Regions from separate parts of the Ornithinimicrobium pratense genome, predicted to be linked through region 1. Evidence: predicted binding sites of a transcription regulator. Region 1 holds the regulator's gene; the other holds the start of a gene.

Region 1 (7,586 bases):
GTGGTCGCAGGGGTTGCCGCGCAGCTCGGCAGCGCTGCTGCTGAGGGCGTCGAGAGCGGCCGCGACGGCCGGGACCCGGCGCAGGTCGGGGGTGGTGATGACCTGCACGACCCGGCGCGAGGGCGGGACGACGGGGCGGACGACGACGTCCGGGTGGGACACCGTCGTGAGGATGAGGTGCGGCACGAGCGCCACGCCCAGCCCGGCGGCGACCAGTCCCAGCACCGCCACGTAGTCCTCGGTCTCAAAGGCCACCTCGGGGTCGAACCCCGCCTTGTGGGCCAGCGTGAGCAGATGCCCGCGGCACCGGGGACAGCCGGCGATCCACTGCTCCGCTTCCAGGTCGGCGAGGTTGACGGCGTCCTGGGCGCCCAGCTCGTGGTCCTTGGGCAAGACCAGCATCACCGGGTCGGTGAGGACGTCGAAGACGTCGAGGCCGCTGAGGTCATCGACACCGCGGCCGGGATCGTTGCCCTCGTAGGAGAACGCCACCGCCAGGTCGACCTCACCACTGCGCAGCGCCGCGAGCGACTCCGGTGGCTCGGCCTCGCTGAACTGCACGGTGACCGCGGGATGGCTCGCACGCAGGCGGGCCAGGGCGCGGGGGACGAGCGTGGCGGACGAGGACGGGAAGGCCATCAGCCGCACCCGCCCAGCCTGCAGCCCGGCGATCGCCGACACCTCGGCCTGCGCCTTCTCGATCCGGTCCAGGATGTCGGCCGCCCGGTCGGCCAGGAGGGACCCGGCCTCGGTCAGCCGCACCGTCCGCCCACTACGCTCCACCAGCGCCGTGCCGGTGCGCTGCTCGAGCCGGCGGACCATCTGGGAGATCGCCGGCTGGGTGTAACCCAGGGAGTTGGCCGCGGCCGTGAACGAGCCCTGCTCGGCAATCGCCCGCATGACCCGCAGTCCCGCAACGTCGAACATGTCAATCAGCATAACGACGGGTGATCCACCCGGTGACGGCGCCGCTGGCGAGGTTACGCTGCCTGTGTCGGCACAGGACGCACGCTGGGAGCGGGGACGATGGTGGAGGAGCAGGTGGCGCCGCGGCCGTTGCGCCAACGCACCCTGGGTCACCCGCTCGAGCCGTTGACCGACCCCCCGAGGCGCAGCCGCCGGTCCTGGACGGGCCTCGCCCGCTCGCGCTGACGCTGCCACCGCGGACGGCCGTGGACGAGCAGAGGTATGCCGTCCTGCGCGAGGTGGTGGGGCGCGGGGGAGTGTTGGCGCTCACCGGGGCCGGGATGTCGACCGCCTCGGGGATCCCCGACTACCGCGGCCCCGACGGCCGGCGGCGGGTGCAGCCCATGCAGCACGCGGAGTTCGTCGGGTCCGCCACCGGGCGGCAGCGCTACTGGGCTCGGGCGTCCGTGGGGTGGGAGCGGTTCGCCGCGGCCGCCCCGAACGCCGCCCATCGGGCGGTCGCCGATCTCGAACGGGTCGGGGTCGTCGACCACGTGCTCACCCAGAACGTGGACGGCCTGCACCAGGAAGCCGGCGCGCGGAGGGTGGTGGAGCTGCACGGGTCCCTGGGGCGCGTCGTCTGCCTGGACTGCGAGGAGGTCACGACCCGGGACCAGGTGCACGCCTGGTTGGTAGAGGCCAACCCCGGGTTCCTGCGGCAGGCGAGCGACCCGGGACAGGTACGGCCGGACGGGGACGTCGCGCTGCCGGAGGAACTGGTGGCCGGTTTCCGCAGCCCCCGGTGCCTGGTCTGCGGTGGTGACCGGCTGAAGCCCGACGTGGTCTTCTTCGGCGGGTCGGTGCCGCGGTCGACGGTGGACCGGGCGTTCGAGCTGTTGAGCGGAGCTCTCAGCCTGCTGGTGCTCGGCTCCTCGCTGCGGGTGATGAGCGGATACCGCTTCGTCCGCAGGGCGCGCCGGGACGGCATACCCGTGCTCGTCGTGACCCGGGGCCAGACCAGGGCCGATGCCGAGACCACCGTGCACCTGGACGCGCTCCTGGACGATGTGCTGCCCCGGCTCGCGGACGAGGTGGCACGCGCCCCCTCGCGGCCCCGGGCGGGTCCGGCCTGAGGGCCACCTCTAGGGGTGCCGGGTGTCGCTCCAAGATGCACCAACGCGCGGTCGGTGATGGAGTCGTTACTGAGCCCCGGCCGAACGGTCAGGGCAGGAACTGACTCGAAGGAGGCGACACATGAACGTCAGCCAGGAGCAGATCAACGAACTCTACTCGGCCCAGGTAGTCACCCAGGATGGTGAGAAGTTGGGCGGCGTCGGCCAGGTGTACCTGGACGACCACACCGGCGAACCGAGCTGGGTGAGCGTGAAGACCGGTTGGTTCGGCACTAGCGAGAGCCTGGTGCCGCTGGACGGAGCCGAGCTCTCGTCCGAGGGCACGGTGCGCGTGGTCCCCAGCAAGGACGTCATCAAGGATGCGCCCAACGTGGACGCGGACGCCCACCTGTCCGCAGAGGACCAGGACGCGCTCTTCCGCTACTACGGCAGCGCGGGGGTCAACGTCAGCCGTTACGACGACCTCGACACGGCCGGGACCGCAGGCACCGGCACCCACACTGGAGGCACGGGGGACCGTGACGCGGCCGTGGGCGACGTCATGGGCCACCAGGGCGTGCATGCTGAGGGGCACACGACCGGCGGCGACGTCGGCAGCGGGCAGCGCACGGGGGACGCCGACCTGCACCGTGCGGGCGGCTCCACCGACGACGGCTCGATGACCCTGCACGAGGAGCGGGTCGACGTCGGCACCCAGCAGGTGGAGACCGGCCGGGTGCGCCTGCGCAAGCACGTCGTCACCGAGCAGGAGAACGTGACCGTGCCCGTCCAGCGCGAAGAGGTCGAGATCGTCCGCGAGCCCGTCGCCTCGGGTGACGTGGACGCCGGCGGTCGGCTCCAGGATGAGGAGGCCGAGGTGACGCTGCACGAGGAGCGTCCTGTCATCGACAAGGACGTGGTCGCGACCGAGCGTGTCGGGCTCCAGAAGGAGACCGTCACCGACGAGAAGCAGGTTGTCACCGACGTGTCCCACGAGGAGGTCGACGTGGACCGTCAGGGCGAGGGCCTGGGCGGCACCGACCGGGATGGCCTTGGCGGCACCGACCGGGATGGTCTGGGCGGCACCGACCGGGATGGCCGCGGCAGCGGCGTCTGACGGACAGTGATCTGAGGCCGCCTAAGCGAGCCTGACCAGGAGGGGCACGACCGGTGGGTCGTGCCCCTCCTGGTGTCCCGGGGGAGCAGACTGCAGGGACGCCGCTGCACGACATCCAGGAGGTCCCGTGGTCACCCAGGCTCAGCTCGACGCCCTCTACGACGCCGAAGTCCTCGACCAGGCCGGAGTGAAGGTCGGTCCGCTGGACAGGGTCTACCTCGACAACGCCACGGGCGTCCCGGCGTGGGTCTTGGTGCGGACCGGGTGGCTCGGTGGCCGCCGGGTGTTCTGCCCCTTGACCAACGCCGAGGTTGTGGGCACGCAGATCCGCGTCCCCTACCCGGTCGGGATGATCAAGGACGCCCCGGAGATACCGGCGGTCGAGCACCTGACCGAAGACGAAGAAGAGCAGCTGTACGACTATTACGCGATCGACGAGGGGCCGGCTCCGTCGGCCTGAGCCGGCGGGGGTCCTAGCCGGAGCTGGCCGGCGCTGCTCCGAGCGGTTAGGTCATTGCGCAGGCTGCCGGGGCCGTGCCCGGTGCAGCGGTATGGTGCGGCGCCGCCTCCGGAGGGGATGGAGGTCGAAGACGACGCCGCGGTCTAGGGGGGCTTCAGGCGGGTCAGACCCGGCGCAGGACCGCGGTGACCTTGCCCAGGATCGTGGCGTGGTCGCCGTCGATCGGCTCGTAGGCGGGGTTGTGGGGCATCAGCCAGGTCTTGCCGTCGCGATGGCGGTAGGTCTTGACCGTGGCCTCGCTGTCCAGCAGCGCGGCCACAATGTCTCCGTTGACGGCGGTCGGCTGACGGCGCACGACGACCCAGTCGCCCTCGCAGATCGCGGCGTCGATCATCGAGTCACCGACCACGTTGAGCAAAAAAAGCTCGCCGTCGCCGACCAGCTGCCGGGGAAGGGGGAAGACGTCCTCGACCGCCTCCTCGGCCAGGATCGGCCCGCCGGCGGCGATGCGCCCGACCAGTGGCACGTAGGAAGGACGCGGCCGGGCATCGCCGATGCCGGTCTCGTCCACCTCACCGTGCGAGACCCGCCCACCATCGGTGTCACCACGCCGGTAGCCCTGGCCCTCGGTGGTGGGGTGGACGACCTCGATGGCGCGGGGTCGGTGCGGGTCGCGGCGCAGGTAGCCCTTGCGCTCGAGCATCTTCAGCTGGTGGGCGACCGAGCTGGGTGAGGTCAACCCGACCGCCTCACCGATCTCGCGCAGGCTCGGCGGGTAGCCGCGGGCGTCCACCGAGTCGCGGATGACGTCGAGGACGCGCTGCTGCCGGTTGGTCAGCTTGGCCCCACCGTCTCGGTCGGGCAGCTCGTGGATCGTGGCCATGGGTCTCCATCCCCTCGTTCTGTCGCCACTCCCGCTGCTTGTCAGGCTCCTGGCCGAAAGTCCAGGTCAGAGGGTTTGTCAGTGGCGGATGATTCAGTTCCTGACATGCCACAAGGGTACGTGCGCCAGGATCGAATGACAAACATCTGTTCGGTCCGCGTGTCGACTTCCTCGGACGGCTGTGCTACAACTAGGACAAAGTTCCATCGGACAAGCGTCCGAAGGACCAAGAGGAACAGGAAGGTGATCAGCATGAGCACTGCCACCCTCGAGACCACTGCGGCCCTCCCGCTGGGGCTCGCCCCGGGCCGGTCCGACCGCCGACGCGCACCGCGCGGGATCCCCCCACACTTGCGACTGGTGCCGACCGGAGCCGGCGGCAGCAGCGCCGCCCACGGCGGGGCGCTGGCCTCCGCAGCGGGCCGGACGCTCGCAGCCCGACGTGGCGCGGTCAGACCGCTGCGGATCACCCGGCGGGGCCGGCTCGCGCTGACGAGCACCGCCACCCTCGTCGTGGCTCTCGTGCTGCTGTCCCTCATGGGGTTGATCGGTCCGGCCGGCGCGACCAGCTCGATCGTCGTCCAGCCCGGGATGACCCTGTCGCAGATCGCCGCCGAGCAGCTGCCCGACGTGCCCCTGAGCGAGGCGGTCACCGACATCCAGCGGGCGAACAAGCTGAGCACGAGCTCGATCGCCGCAGGCCAGGAGCTGGTGATCCCCGGCCGCTGACCGGGTCAGCCCTCGCGGCCCAGGGCGGTCCCGTCCGCGCCGTCGGACCCCGCGCCACCGGCCGGGTCGACACCCTGCGCCGTGGAGTAGACGGCGTCCCAGACCATGGGTAGCTGCCCGGTGGGGATGAAGTAGCCCGCGATATGCGGGTCGAACATCAGCCCGCCGATGCCGGCCTGGCGGTAGGTCTCGGCCGACTCGACGACCTCACGGGGGGGCAGGGCAATCGCGCGCAGGTCCTCATCCGGCCCGATCATGCCGTTCTTGACGGCGAAGTCCCGCGCTCGCTCGGCAGCCGTGAAGGTCAGCACCATGAGCTGGTCCTCGATCGTGGCCGCAGCCGGCGACTCCAGGCCCTCGTCGCCCACGGCGATGAACCACCAGTGGTCCAGCGACATCGTCAGCCGCCACAGCGCGGTCATCCCCACCTGGTCGTCCGCTCCGGTCACCTGCGCGGCCAGCCGGTCGGTCTCCGACGGCGGCAGGTCACTGCCCCCGGACGAAAGGGGCCGACCCCCTTCGTCATCCTCCTGGACGCCACCCTCGGCGTGCTCGGTGCCAGGGACCCCGGGCCGCTGCCCCTCGTAGATCGAGTCCTCCGGCGCAGTGCCGGGGCGGTCGTCGTCCTGGAAGGGCAGGGCGGTCGGATCGGTCATACCCGCTATCCGACCACACCGGCCCTGGCGCGCCAAGACGGATCGCCGGAGGCTCCGGATGCTGACCCGGCCTTGTGCCGCAGGTGCCAGGGCCGGCCCCGGCGGCACAGGGCGGTTGCTGATCAGCCCTCAGACGTCGCGCGGGTGACGCTGGACCGGGACCGGCCCCGTGATGTCTGCCGACCCGACCGGCCAGTTGTGCGGCACGACCCCGGGCGGGACAGGGGAGGAGGAGACCCGCCGCGACTGCTCGCGGTCGGTGGGGATGCTCTGACCCCGGTCACCAGTGTCCGGTCCGCCGTCACGGCGCGGTCCCTGGTCGGCCAGCGGCACCCGCACCTCCTCGGTGCCGACCTGGACCTGCTCACCCCGCACGTGCACCGTCACCGGTCCGCCGACCTCGACCGCGATCGACAGCGCGTCGTGCTCCAGCCGCACGCGCAGCCGGCAGCCGTGCCAGCGCATCCGCCAGGTGAGGCAGTCCCACTCTCTCGGAAGGCGGGGGTCGAAGGTGAGATTGCCACCGTGGTCGCGCATGCCGCCGAAGCCGCCGACGAGCGCACTCCATACCCCTCCCGTGGAGGCGACGTGCACCCCGTCGGCCGTGTTGCCGTGCCGGTCGGTGAGGTCGACGAAGAGCGCGCCGTAGAAGTAGCGCAGGGCTAGGTCCTGGTAGCCCACCTCCGCGGCGACGATCGACTGCACGACCGAGGAGAGGCTGGAGTCGCCGCTGGTGATCGGGTCGTAGTAGTCGAAGTCGGCCAGTTTCTGCTCGGCGGAGAACTGGTCTCCGGCCAGGTAGAGCGCCAGGACGACGTCGGCCTGCTTGAGCACCTGGAAGCGGTAGATCACCAGCGGGTGGTAGTGCAACAGCAGCGGCCGCCGCTCGTCGGGGGTGGCGTCCAGGTCCCAGACCTCCCGCTCCAGGAAGTGCGAGTCCTGTGGGTGCACCCCGAGCCGGTCGTCGTAGGGGATGTGCATGCCATCCGCGGCCCGCTCCCAGTCGTCCACCTCCGACTTGCCCAGCCGCAGCCGGGCCACGGCCCGGGCCAGACCGTTGGCGTCGGCCATCTCGAGCTCGCGCACCGCCTCCACCGCAGCCCGAAGGTTGAGCTGGGCCATGACGTTGGTGAAGAGGTTGTCGTTGACCACGGTGGTGTACTCGTCCGGGCCGGTCACCGCGTGAATGTGAAAGCTCTCGTCGCCGTTGGGCTGCCAGAAACCCAGATCCGCCCACAGCCGAGCGGTCTCGACGAGGATGTCGACACCGTCGTTGCGCAGGAACTTCCGGTCACCCGTGGCCCGGGCGTACTTCATCAGGGCGTAGGCCACGTCGGCGTTGATGTGGTACTGCGCCGTCCCGGCCGCGAAGTAGGCCGAGGCCTCCTCACCGTTGATCGTGCGCCAGGGGTAGAGCGCGCCGTACTGGGACAGCTCCGAGGCCCGTGTGCGGGCCTGGTCGAGCATGCCGTGCCGAAAGCGCAAGGCGTTGCGGGCCGCCTGCGGGTGGGTGTGGATGAGGAAGGGCAGGACGTAGCACTCGGTGTCCCAGAAGTAGTGCCCGCCGTAGCCGCTGCCGGTCAGGCCCTTGGCCGGTATGCCGTGCGAGCCGGACCGGATCGAAGCCTGGCCCAGCTGGAAGAGGTTCCAGCGCACCGCCTGCTGGACGTGCCCCAGCCGGTGCCCCTGGACCAGCACGTCGGACTCCTCCCAGAAGCGGTCC
Region 2 (7,586 bases), 670 kb from region 1:
TGCGGGGGTCGACCCCACCGGTGGGCGACGGGGCGCCGCGGTAGCTGAACAGCCGCTGGGTGATGTCGGCGAAGGTCCGTCCACCCTCGTTGTCGAAGGTCAGCACGACCTCCCACCGGCCGGTGGGGGCGCCGCCCTGGAGCTGCTCGGGGCCGAAGGTGGCGTCGGTGACGCTGGCGCCGGAGAGCTCGGTCGGGCCCAGGATGTACTTCTCCGTGCCCTCCGTGTTGCAGGTCACGATCGGGGCCGCCGCCAGGGCGTTGGCCACGCTCGAGGCGACGTCGCCGGTGCAGTCCTCGGCGAGGAACTGCTGCTGCAGCTCGGCGGTGATCTGGTTCAGGTCGGACGGGTCGGCTGGCGGGAGGGTCTCCCCCGGGGCCTCGGTCTGCTCGGGCGCCTCAGGGGCCTCGGTCTGCTCGACGTCCTGCGCCGCGTCCACGTCGGTCGTGCTTGCGGCGGCCTGGGCCAAGGTGGGGAAGCCGGTGCCGCTCCGCACGGCCGCGGGGGCCTCGCCCCCGCGGTTCTCCTGCGTCTGGACCGCGTCGTCGACGTCGGCGTCTTCGTCCTGGCCGTCGATGTCCTCGGTGAGGGGGTCCGTCACCCCTTCGAGGTCTGGAGCGTTCAGCTCGTCCAGCAGGCTCGGGGGCAGAGGCAGCGTCCGCGGCGCCGGCAGCTCCTCGCCGGGCGGGAGAATCAACTGGGCGGCGAGGACGGGACGGAACTGCAGTTGCGAGGACCGGCCCAGGGCCTCCAGCTGCTCGCGTGTCGGACTGCCGGGGATGGCCACCGAGATGTTGCTGCCCATCCGGGAGACCTCGGCCTCGGTGACCCCACCGCCGTCGACGCGGCGGCGGATGATGTCGATGGCCTGGTCGAGCTGCTCGCTGCTGACGGACGCACCCTCCTCGGTGACCGGCGCGATGACCATCTGCCGGCCGCCGGCCAGGTCCAGGCCCAGCTGTGGGGTCAGGTCAGCGCGGGGGTCGCCCCAAAGGTGCGCGGCCCCGAGGCCGCCGAAGAGGGTGACCATCAGGACACCGAGCGCGATCAGCGTGCGGATCGGGCCCCGCATCCGGGCCCGGCGACGGCTACGGCTCGTCTTCTTGGCGGTCTTCTTCGGGGCGCCGGATGAGGTGCTCTGCCGACGACCGGTGTCCCGGCCGGTGCCCGGGAGGTCCTCCTCCGGGCGGGAGGTGTTGGGGGTGGTGAAGCTCATCGCGGGTTGGTCCCCCCGGCGTCAGGGTTGGTGGTGCCCGGGTCGGCGTTGCCCGGGGCTGCGCGGCCGGGACCGGCCTGCGCGATCGACAGGGGCACGATGGCCCGTCGGTCCATCCGGATCACAACGCCCTCGGCGATGCGCAGCTGGACGACCTCGCCCTCCAGGCCGGCCACCACCCCGTGGATGCCAGAGGTGGTGAGCACCTCCTGGCCGACCTGGACCGCCTGCTGGGCCTCTCCCAGCGCCTTCGTGCGCCGCCGCTGGGAGAACATCAACCAGACCAGGAGCAGGATCGGCAGGGCCAGAATGAGGATGGAGAGACCGCCGGTCCCCTGGGACGCGGCGGCGCCGGTCGCGAGTGTCATGGACCAGACCCTTCAGCTGTGAGTGTCGTCGACGTCGATCTCGACAACAGAGGTCGAGGCCGGGCACCTGCGCGACGTCAACCGCGGCAGGGCACCCGGGGAAGTCTAGGTGAGCGGGCGGGCGCCACCAAAGAGGCGGGTGCCCGTGTCTGACCGGCGACACGGTCTGCCCCGACCGGGGACACGCTCTGCCCCGACCGGGGACACGGTCTGCCCCGACCGGCGACACGGTCTGCGGATCCTAGTCGTCGAGCGGGAGCGGGTCCTGGCCGGCCGGGGTGCCGAGCCGCCCCGTGCCGGCCTCGACCGGCGCGCCCGGATAGCCACCCACGCGCTGGCCGGCGTCGGCCGGTGGCGTGAGCCCGAGGTGCTCCCAGGCGGCCCGGCTGGCCGCGCGGCCTCGCGGCGTGCGGATCATGAAGCCTTCGCGGACCAGGTAGGGCTCGGCCACGGTCTCCACCGTGTCCGGTTCCTCACCGACGGCCACGGCGAGCGTGGACAGCCCGACCGGTCCTCCGCCGAACCTGGTGCACAAGGCTTCCAGGACTGCGCGGTCCAGCCGGTCCAGCCCGAGCTCGTCGACGTCGAAGAGATTCAGCGCGGCCCGGGCCGCCGGCTCGTCGACGCGGTCCTCGCCGTGCACCTGAGCCCAGTCCCGGACGCGTCGCAGCAGCCGGTTGGCGACCCGGGGGGTGCCGCGGGAACGGGAGGCGATCTGCTGCACGCCGGCCTCGTCAGCCGCGATGCCCAGCAGGTCGGCGTTGCGGTGCAGGATCGTGGCCAGGTCTTCGGTGGCGTAGTAGTCGAGGTGGCCGGTGAAGCCGAACCGGTCGCGCAGCGGCGCGGGCAGCAGCCCTGCCCGGGTGGTGGCCCCGACCACGGTGAACGGCGGCAGCTCCAGCGGGATCGCCGTGGCGCCCGGGCCCTTGCCGACGATGACGTCGACCCGGAAGTCCTCCATGGCCAGGTAGAGCATCTCCTCGGCAGGGCGAGACATCCGGTGGATCTCGTCCAGGAAGAGCACCTCGCCCTCCACCAGGGAGGACAGGACGGCCGCCAGGTCACCCGCGTGCTGGATAGCCGGGCCGGAGGTGATCCGGATCGGCTGCTCCAGCTCGCCGGCGATGATCATCGCCAGGGTCGTCTTGCCCAGGCCGGGCGGGCCGGAGAGCAGCACGTGGTCCGGCGGGCTGCCGCGCCGCCGCGCCGCCTCCAGGACCAGACCCAACTGGTCGCAGACTCGGTGCTGCCCGGGGAAGTCCGCGAGCCTGCGCGGCCGCAGTGCGGCCTCCACCCGGCGCTCCTCGTCGTCGCCGCCGGGGTCCACCACCCGGCCCACGCCGGGGTCCTCCCCCGGCGCGAAGCCGACCTCTCGGGAGCCGTCGGCGAAGCCGTCGTCACCCAGGCCCAGGTCCGGGTCCAGGTCGCTCACCGGCCCAGCTCCCGCAGCGCGGCGCGCAGCACGGCCGCGACATCGGTGGGTGCGTCTGGGGCTGCTGTCACCGTGTCGAGGGCGGCGTCGGCCTGGCGGGTGTTCCAGCCCAGGCCTTCCAGAGCCGCCCGCACCTGGCTCACGACGGCGTCCTCGGCTCCGGCGGCCCCGGCGGGCGTGACCGACAGGTCGGCCGGGTCGACGCCCACGGCGAGGATCTTGTCCTTGAGCTCGAGCACCAGCCGCTCGGCCGACTTCTTCCCGATGCCGGGGATCTTGGTCAGCGCGGCGAGGTCGCCGCGGGCCAGGGCGGTGCGCAGGGCGTCTGGAGTGTGCACGGAGAGCATGGCCAGCGCGAGCCGGGGTCCTACCCCGCTGACGGTCTGCACCTGCTCGAAGAGCGCTTTGGCGTCGGCCCCGGCGAAGCCGTAGAGGGTCAGCGACTCCTCGCGCACGACCAGGGCCGTCTCCAGGGTGATCTCCTCACCCACCCCGCCCTCGGCCGCGGTCGCGGGGGTGGTGTGGACCAGCAGGCCCACCCCGCCCACCTCAACGATTAAGTGGTCCAGACCTACGTGCCGGACGGGGCCGCGGACGGAAGCGATCACGGGACGATCCTCCTGGTGGTCACGGGTCGCACGCCGGAGCGGCCGCTGGCCCGCGCCGCGGCGGCGCGCTGGGCGGTGCGGTGCTGGGCGTGCAGCTCGGCGAGCCGGTTGGATCCGGCCTGACCTGCGGCTTGTTCGGCCGCCTGCAGCCGGTTGGTCCGCCCGCCGGGGGCGCCCGCCTGGTCGACGCGGGCGTCATACCCTCCACGCCACAGGTGGCAGATGGCCAGCGCGAGGGCGTCGGCGGCGTCGGCTGGCCGGGGCGCCTCCTCGAGCCCGAGGATGCGGGTGACCATGTGCCCCACCTGCGCCTTGTCGGCGCGTCCGTTGCCGGTGACGGCGGCTTTGATCTCCGACGGGGTGTGCATCGCGAGCGGCAGCCCGAGCCGGGCGGCGGCCAGCATCGGCACGGCCGAGGCCTGGGCGGTGCCCATGATGCCCTTGATGTTGGCCTTGGCGAAGATCCGCTCCACGGCGATCGCATCGGGCGCCCAGTCGGCGATCCACTGGTCGATCTCGGTCTGCACCGACAGCAGGCGCTCGTGTGGCTCGTCCTCCGGCGGGGTGCGCACGACGCCGACCGCGACCATCCGCAGCCGTCGGCCGGGCAGGCCCTCGACCACACCGAGGCCGCAGCGGGTCAGCCCAGGGTCGACACCGAGGACGCGCACGGTGGGACCTCCTCGAAGCCGCGGGTGTGGACAGATGTTCGTAGGTCACGCTACGCGGCCGGGCTTCTCCCCCGGTGCTCCGACACGCGCGAGGCCAGGCCGGAGCCGCCCACGGTCAGTCCTCGTCGAGCTCGGCGAGGACCTCATCGGAGATATCGGCGTTGGAGTAGACGTTCTGCACGTCGTCGCAGTCCTCCAAGGCCTCCATGACCCGCATCACCTTGCGCGCCCCCTCGGCGTCCAACGGCACCTCCATGCTAGGCACGAAGGTGACCTCCGCCGAGTCGTAGTCCAGGCCCGCCTCCTGCAGTGCGGTGCGCACCGCAACCACGTCGGCGGACTCGGAGAGGATCTCGAAAGACTCCCCGAGGTCCTGGACATCCTCGGCGCCGGCGTCGAGCACGATCTCCAGCAGGGCGTCCTCTGTCGTGTCCCCCGGCTCCTGCTCCTTGGGCACCACGACCTGCCCCTTGCGCTCGAAGAGATAGGCCACCGAGCCACTGTCGGCCATGGAGCCGCCGTTGCGCGACAAGGCGGTGCGCACCTCCATCACGGCGCGGTTCTTGTTGTCGGTCAGGCACTCGATGTAGAGCGCGACCCCACCAGGCGCGTAGCCCTCGTAGACCAGCGCCTCATAGGCCGCGCCACCGGCCTCGGCGCCAGAGCCGCGCTTGACCGCCCGATCGATGTTGTCGTTGGGGACCGAGCTCTTCTTGGCCTTCTGGATGGCGTCGTAGAGCGTCGGGTTGCCGGCCGGGTCGCCCCCACCCAGGCGCGCCGCGACCTCGATGTTCTTGATCAGCTTGGCGAAGAGCTTGCCACGCTTGGCGTCCAGCGCAGCCTTCTTGTGCTTGGTCGTCGCCCACTTGGAGTGCCCAGACATCCCTAGTCCCTACCTTCGTCGTCCTGCGTGCGTTCGGGGCGCCACCGTCGGGGCAAGGGCGCGGTATGCCGTCCTGACGGGCGGGTGCCTGCCGCTGCCACCGGGCGCGACCGGCCCACGGCCGTCCGGGACGGCGCTGGACCGGTCTCCTAGGTTAGCCCCCGGTCAGGTCTGTGCCCGCACGCACATGGCGAGGAAGAGCGCGTGCACCCGGTGGTCACCGGTGACCTCGGGATGGAAGCTGGTGGCCAGCAGCGCACCCTGCCGGACGGCGACCGGGTGCCCATCCACCTCGGCGAGCACCTCGACCTGCTCGCCCAGGCGCTCGACCCACGGCGCCCGGATGAAGACGGCCCGGAAGGGCTCCCCCTCGATGCCGGCGACCGGCAGGTCGGCCTCGAACGAGTCCACCTGCCGTCCGAAGGCGTTGCGACGCACGGTCATGTCGATGCCGCCGAAGGACTGTTGCTCGGGATGGCCGTCGAGGACCTCGCCGGCCAGCTGGATCATCCCCGCGCAGGAGCCGTACACCGGCAGCCCGTCTCGGATCAGCTCCTGGATCGGCTCGTGCAGCCCGAAGACCCGGGACAGCCGGTCGATGGTCGTCGACTCCCCACCCGGGACCACCAACCCAGCCAACCCCTCAAGCTCTGCGGGCCGGCGGACGGTGCGCGGCTCGGCACCCAGCTGGCGCAGCGCGAGGACGTGCTCCCGGACGTCACCCTGGACGGCCAGGACGCCGACCACAGGTCGGCCACCGGGGGCGGCGGCAGGAGGGGTGGAGGGAACGCTTGGACGAGGGGCGGGCACCGGCCTACTCTGCACCACCCGCTCCCTCGCCGTCGTGGAGGGTGCCCCGTGAAAGGGGCCATCGGTGACCAGTCCCACGGGACACCTCAAGAAGTCCTTGGGTGCGGCGTGTCCTACCAGCCGCGCTCGGCGAGTCGGTGCGGGACCGGGATGTCGTCGACGTTGATGCCGACCATCGCCTCGCCCAGACCGCGCGAGACCTCGGCGATGGTGTCGGGGTCGTCGTGGAAGGTGGTGGCCTTGACAATCGCGGCGGCGCGCTGGGCCGGGTTGCCGGACTTGAAGATGCCAGAGCCGACGAAGACGCCCTCGGCCCCCAGCTGCATCATCATCGCCGCGTCGGCGGGGGTGGCAATGCCGCCAGCGGTGAACAGCACCACCGGCAGCTTGCCGCTGCTGGCCACCTCCTTGACGAGGTCGTAGGGGGCCTGCAGCTCCTTCGCGGCGACGTAGAGCTCGTCCTCGGCCATCGAGCGCAGCCGGTTGATCTCGGCCCGCAGGGTGCGCATGTGGGTGGTCGCGTTGGAGACGTCGCCGGTGCCGGCCTCACCCTTGGACCGGATCATCGCCGCACCCTCGGTGATGCGGCGCAAGGCCTCACCCAGGTTGGTCGCGCCGCAGACGAAGGGGACCTCGAAGGCCCACTTGTCGATGTGATTGGCGTAGTCGGCCGGGGTGAGCACCTCGGACTCGTCGATGTAGTCCACCCCCAGGCTCTGCAGCACCTGCGCCTCGACGAAGTGACCGATGCGGGCCTTGGCCATGACCGGGATCGAGACGGTCTCAATGATGCTGTCGATCATGTCCGGGTCGCTCATCCGGGAGACCCCGCCCTGGGCGCGGATGTCAGCGGGCACCCGCTCCAGGGCCATCACGGCGACGGCGCCGGCGTCCTCGGCGATCTTGGCCTGCTCGGCGGTGACGACGTCCATGATGACGCCGCCCTTGAGCATGTCAGCCATGCCGCGCTTGACGCGGGTCGTGCCGGTGGCGTGGGTGGGCTCGGCGGGCTGGTTCATCCAGGGGTCTCTTCCATGAGGGTGCGCGGTGGTCCGGGTCGCTGCGCCGCGCTGGGCTCGGCGTCGGGCGGGGGGACAGGGCAAATCCTACGCCGCACCGCCGACCGACCCGAAAACCAGCGGCTAGTCCCCCGGCCAGGCAGCCACGAGCTGGCGGCGGACGTCCTCCAGCAGCTGGGGCAGCGCCTTGGTCTGAGCCACGATGGGCAAGAAGTTGGCGTCCCCCGACCAGCGGGGCACCAGGTGCTGGTGCAGGTGCGCCGCCACCCCCGCACCGGCGACCTCGCCCTGGTTGATCCCGATGTTGTACCCGGCCGGGTTCGCGGCTGAGGTCGTCGCGCGGATGGCGGCCTTGGTGAGCGCGGTGAACTCCGTGGTCTCCTGGTCGGTGAGGTCGACGTACAGGGAGACGTGCCGGTAGGGGCAGATGAGCAGGTGCCCCGGGTTGTAGGGGAAGAGGTTGAGCACCACGTAGCAGTGCTTGCCGCGGTGGACGATCAGCCCGGCCTCGTCGTCTTTCTCCGGCGCGACGCAGAACGGGCAGCCGTGCCCAGCGTCCTCGCTGGGCCGTTCACCCTT

The links. Region 1 encodes LexA, which represses DNA repair genes until DNA is damaged. Its sites were predicted from a motif close to TCGAACANNTGTTCGA; they were not measured.
Region 2: ruvC (crossover junction endodeoxyribonuclease RuvC) is a predicted target of LexA. The motif match lies at 4,322-4,337, and genes of this name have one in related genera.

What each region holds. Positions count from the first base shown of each region.
Region 1 covers NZ_CP044427.1:964,022-971,607, forward strand. Annotated here, with positions in the region: gene FY030_RS04375 (LysR family transcriptional regulator) at 1-927, opposite strand, end outside; gene FY030_RS04380 (Sir2 family NAD-dependent protein deacetylase) at 1,173-2,039, shown strand; gene FY030_RS04385 (DUF2382 domain-containing protein) at 2,161-3,135, shown strand; gene FY030_RS04390 (PRC-barrel domain-containing protein) at 3,263-3,595, shown strand; gene lexA (transcriptional repressor LexA) at 3,759-4,478, opposite strand; gene FY030_RS04400 (LysM peptidoglycan-binding domain-containing protein) at 4,731-5,207, shown strand; gene FY030_RS04405 (hypothetical protein) at 5,213-5,863, opposite strand; gene FY030_RS04410 (glycoside hydrolase family 65 protein) at 5,993-7,586, opposite strand, start outside.
Region 2 covers NZ_CP044427.1:1,632,592-1,640,177, reverse strand. Annotated here, with positions in the region: gene secD (protein translocase subunit SecD) at 1-1,216, opposite strand, end outside; gene FY030_RS07375 (preprotein translocase subunit YajC) at 1,213-1,584, opposite strand; gene ruvB (Holliday junction branch migration DNA helicase RuvB) at 1,826-2,923, opposite strand; gene ruvA (Holliday junction branch migration protein RuvA) at 3,013-3,624, opposite strand; gene ruvC (crossover junction endodeoxyribonuclease RuvC) at 3,621-4,295, opposite strand; gene FY030_RS07355 (YebC/PmpR family DNA-binding transcriptional regulator) at 4,411-5,178, opposite strand; gene pdxT (pyridoxal 5'-phosphate synthase glutaminase subunit PdxT) at 5,344-5,988, opposite strand; gene pdxS (pyridoxal 5'-phosphate synthase lyase subunit PdxS) at 6,102-7,007, opposite strand; gene FY030_RS07340 (HIT family protein) at 7,131-7,586, opposite strand, start outside.